DNA from 2 places in the uncultured Salinisphaera sp. genome. Region 1 is predicted to be linked to the other one. Evidence: riboswitches for the same ligand, from Rfam matches in the RefSeq annotation. Region 1 holds a riboswitch; the other holds the start of a gene.
The links. Region 1 has a riboswitch for glycine ahead of ABNU97_RS03185 (D-amino acid dehydrogenase). Riboswitches for the same ligand answer to the same signal wherever they lie in the genome.
Positions count from the first base shown of each region.

Region 2: it holds a riboswitch for glycine, as region 1 does, so the genes downstream of both, gcvT (glycine cleavage system aminomethyltransferase GcvT) here and ABNU97_RS03185 (D-amino acid dehydrogenase) in region 1, are expected to answer to the same signal.

Region 1 is NZ_CAXGSH010000010.1:11,153-13,353, reverse strand. Features, by position in the region: gene ABNU97_RS03190 (GGDEF domain-containing protein) at 1-541, shown strand, start outside; glycine riboswitch at 1,015-1,106, shown strand; gene ABNU97_RS03185 (D-amino acid dehydrogenase) at 1,266-2,201, shown strand, end outside.
Region 2 is NZ_CAXGSH010000004.1:1,389-3,589, forward strand. Features, by position in the region: gene gcvT (glycine cleavage system aminomethyltransferase GcvT) at 1-808, opposite strand, end outside; glycine riboswitch at 863-945, opposite strand; glycine riboswitch at 965-1,057, opposite strand; gene ABNU97_RS01415 (UbiH/UbiF/VisC/COQ6 family ubiquinone biosynthesis hydroxylase) at 1,148-2,201, opposite strand, start outside.

The DNA.
Region 1 (2,201 bases):
TTCGTATATCTACGAAGCCAGCCGGGAAAAGACCGAGCACGAACTGCGTGCGCTCGCGCTTGCCGACCCGCTGACGGGGCTCGCCAACCGGTCGCGTTTTCGCGAAGTCTTCGCGCGCGAACGCCAGCGCTATCTGCGCCAGAAAATTCCGCTCGCGATGCTGGTCGTCGATCTCGATCATTTCAAACGCGTGAACGACGACTATGGTCACGATGCCGGCGACATGGCGCTGTGCTTCGTTGCTGAACTGCTGGCCTCGCGCATTCGCCAGACCGACGTCGCCGGCCGGCTGGGCGGCGAGGAGTTCGGGATTCTCTTGTCCGATGTGGATCTGGAACATGCGCGCCGGATCGCCGTCGACCTGCGCGATCTCGTTCGCGACCGGCCGTTCCGCTACCGCGGTAAGGATATTCCGATGTCGGTAAGCATCGGTATCGCCGAACTGGGGCGCGACGGCATGGATTTCAGAACGCTTTTCTCCAAAGCCGATCGTCGTCTGTACCAGGCCAAGGCCGAAGGGCGTAATCGCGTTGTCGGTTGATGTCGATACTTCGCACGGCCCCCATGACGCTTCGGCCTGTTCGTAACCGTCCGGCTGATAACAGGCATACGTGAAACCAGGCACGCCGCGTCCAACGCCTGCGAAGTCATGGAAAATGAAAGACGGGCAGCTGCCTAAGAAGATACGTGCCGACGGCTACGACGCCCTGACCCTTTAACGACGAGATGAGGCCTGCCGGGGTTTTCCAGTCGATGCCCGGCGCTGGTCGTGCCTGGCCCGGCGCCGTCACGGACACCAGACAGGCCAGGGTCGTGCGTACGGATGGATATATCCTGTATGGCGCATCGTCACTCGGTACAGAGCGCGGCGCGATGCCTTGCGCGGTGGCGTTCGGGGAGTGTTGGCATGGGGATTGCTCGTGGTATCTTGCCAAGTAAGCACGCCCGATCTTGAACATCGTCGCGGGCGACGTCATGTCCAGGCCAAAAGCCAACCGACAGGTCTAGAACATCAACGCGATAGCGGGAGAGATCGGCGCACGGCGCCGGCGCCGAAGGAGCAACCGCCCCGGAAACTCTCAGGCACCAAGGACCGTTATCGCGGCCATATCCGAAGAGTCGCGCGGCCGCTGGGCCGGCGTGCACCGAAGGAGCAAGCACACGGTGACAATGCCGTGGGTGAATCTCTCAGGTCCAAGTGACGGAAGGGGCGGCACCTGCACGAGTGCAGGGCATCCACGCACGACACCACCGGATAAAGGCATATGAACCATATAGCAATCATCGGCGGCGGAATCACCGGGGTCACCACGGCCTACGCTCTGGTCCGCCGCGGCTATACCGTGACCCTTTTCGACCGCAATCGCTATGCGGCGATGGAAACCTCGTTCGCCAACGGCGGCCAGCTGTCGGCCTCGAACGCCGAGGTCTGGAATCACTGGCCAATGGTCTTCAAGGGCATGAAATGGATGTTTCGCAGCGACGCACCCTTGTTGGTCAACCCGAAACCTTCCTGGCACAAGCTCTCATGGTTTCTGGAATTCATTGGCGCCATTCCACAGTACGGGCGCAATACCACCGAAACCGCACGAATGGCGATCGAGGCGCGTGAGTTTCTATTCTCCTGGGCGGAGCGTGAAAACATCGATTTCGACGTCAAGCGAAAAGGCATCCTGCATATCTATCGTAATCGGGCCGGCTATCGGCACGCCGAGAAAGTCTCGAAGCTGCTGGCGGCAGGCGGGCTCGAGCGGCAGCCGGTCACACCCGACGAGATGCGTGCAATCGAGCCCGCGCTGGCCGGCGAGTATTACGGCGGCTTCTTCACGGAAAGCGATTCCAGCGGCGATATTCACAAGTTCACCCAGGGGCTGGCCCGGGCCGCGCAGGCGCAGGGCGTGCAGTTTCGTTACAACAACACCGTAGAAAGCCTCAAGACCGACGGTCGCAGGGTGACGATAGCGGCCTGTGACAACGACACGCCCGAAGACCGGGTGACGCTCGATTTCGACGGGGTGGTGGTCTGTGCCGGCACCGGCAGCCGCGAGATCGCCTCGCAGCTGGGCGACCGGGTCAACGTTTATCCGGTGAAGGGTTATTCGATTACCGTGAATCTGGAAGACGAGGCATCGAAACAGGGCGCGCCCGAGGTGAGCCTGCTCGATGACGAAACCAAGCTCGTTTGTGCGCGTCTGGGCGAC
Region 2 (2,201 bases), on a different contig from region 1:
GCGCCGAGCGGCCAACAAAATCGCGCTCTTCGGGCTTGAAGGCCACGGTCCAGGCCAGGCCCGATTCCAGCGGGGTGCGGTCTTCGTCCATATCCTGGCCATAAAGATTCAGGCCCGCTTCCAGGCGCAGCGTGTCGCGCGCGCCCAGGCCGATGGGCGCTACGCCCTTGTCGCGCAGCGTCTTCCATGCGTTCACGGCCTCGTCGGCCGGTAGTACGAGCTCGAAACCGTCTTCGCCGGTATAGCCGGTGCGCCCGATCGAGCGATCATCCTGCGCGACCACGCGAAACGGCTTTAGCTTGAGCGCAGCGGCCTTCAAATCGTCGTCGAACAGCTCGGCGGCGATGTCGCGCCCGCGCGGGCCCTGCACGGCGATAATGGCCAGATCCTGGCGGTGCTCGATCGACACGTCGTAATCGCGGGCCTGACTGCCGATCCAGGCCAGATCCTTTTCCGTGGTCGCTGCATTGACCACGACGCGATACAGATCGTCACTCAGGTGATAGACGATGAGATCGTCGATCACGCCGCCGCGGGTGTTGAGCATGCAGGTATAGAGCGCGCGCCCGGCCTCGTCGATCTTGGCCACGTCATTGGCCAGCAGCCAGCGCAGGAATTCGCGCGACTCTCGACCGCGGATATCGACGACGGCCATATGCGACACGTCGAACATGCCCACGCTCTCGCGTACGGCGTTGTGTTCGGAGATCTGGGAGCCGTAGTCGATCGGCATGTCCCAGCCGGCGAAATCCACAAGCTTGGCGCCGTCGGCGACATGTGCGTCATAGAGCGGGGTGCGTTTGGCCATGACAATCTCTTTGCAGATGAATCAACAGAATACGGGCCGGCCCGGGCTTTCGCCTGCCGCCCCTCTGTCCTGGCACCTGAGAGATTCGCCCCTTCGGTGAGCCGTGGTTCACACGACTGCTCTCCAGAGTCGATCAAGCCGGCGCGTCATGACGCCGGCGCGCGCGTGGTTCGGGTACCTGAGCGTTTCCGGGCGGAAATTTGCGCCTTCGGTGACGGGCGATGGCCCGTTCTCTCCCACGCGGTTATTGACCGTGGCCTCGACTATACCGGCGCGATCCATACAGGCCAAGCGTCGGCCCCGGAACCGCTTTTCACTGCAAAATACAGGCGTTTTGCGTTATTGCAGCAGCCGCGGGCCGTTGTCGGACAGACCCACCGCATGGTGAATCATGATCTGGCGAACCGGGGCAAGGTTCGCTGCCGCCGCGATCGCGCTCTGGCGCAGGTTGCGCAGCAAGGGGTTGGCGCTGCCATAGACGCGTTTGAAGGCGTCGGTGATGCCCAACATCATCAGGTTCTCGGCCATGCGCGCACGCTGATAGCGGCGCAGGTAGGTCATGTCGCCGGCATCGCGACCGGCCGCGCGCCCGGCTTCGAGCGCTTCGACCATGCCCGCCACGTCGAGAAGGCCAAGGTTGACCCCCTGACCCGCCATCGGGTGCACCACATGCGCGGCATCGCCGGCCAGCGCCACCCGCGGACGACAATATTCGCGGGCATGCTGGAGCTTGAGCGGGAAGGACGCCCGCCGATCCATATGCTCGATTTCACCCAGCACATGCCCGCTGGCTTCGCTCAGGCGTGCACGAAACGTCTCGTCGTCGAGTTCGGCAAGCTCCGCGGCGAGCGCATCGTCGGCGTGCCAGGCGAGCGAGCAACGACCGTCCGAAAGCGGCAGAAACGCCACCGGCCCGGTTTCGGTAAAGCGCTGCCAGGCGATATGGCGATGATGCCGCGCCGGGGTGACCGTACCGACGGTACAACGCTGGCCGTACGACCAGCCCGTGGTTTCTATGCCGGCCGCTGCCCGCACCGGGGAATTCGCGCCTTCCGCGCCAACCACGAGCGCCGCGCTCACGGTCGTTCCGTCGTCGAGACGCAGTCGGGCGGCATCCGGGTCGAAGGCCAGGCTTTCCATCTTCGCCGGGCAGTAGATATCGACATCGGTGAGCGCCTGCCACGCGCTGTCGACGATCAGGTTGTTTTCGACGATATGCCCGAGCTCGGGCAGCCCCACCGCGGTATGTTCGAGAAACAGCTCGCTGGCGCCGCCGGCCTCCCAGACCTTCATGCCGGTGAACGCGCAGCAGCGCCGGCGCTCGACCGAGGCCCACAGGTCGAGATTCTCGAGTACGCGCCGCGTGCCTGGCGCAATCGCCGACACGCGCAGC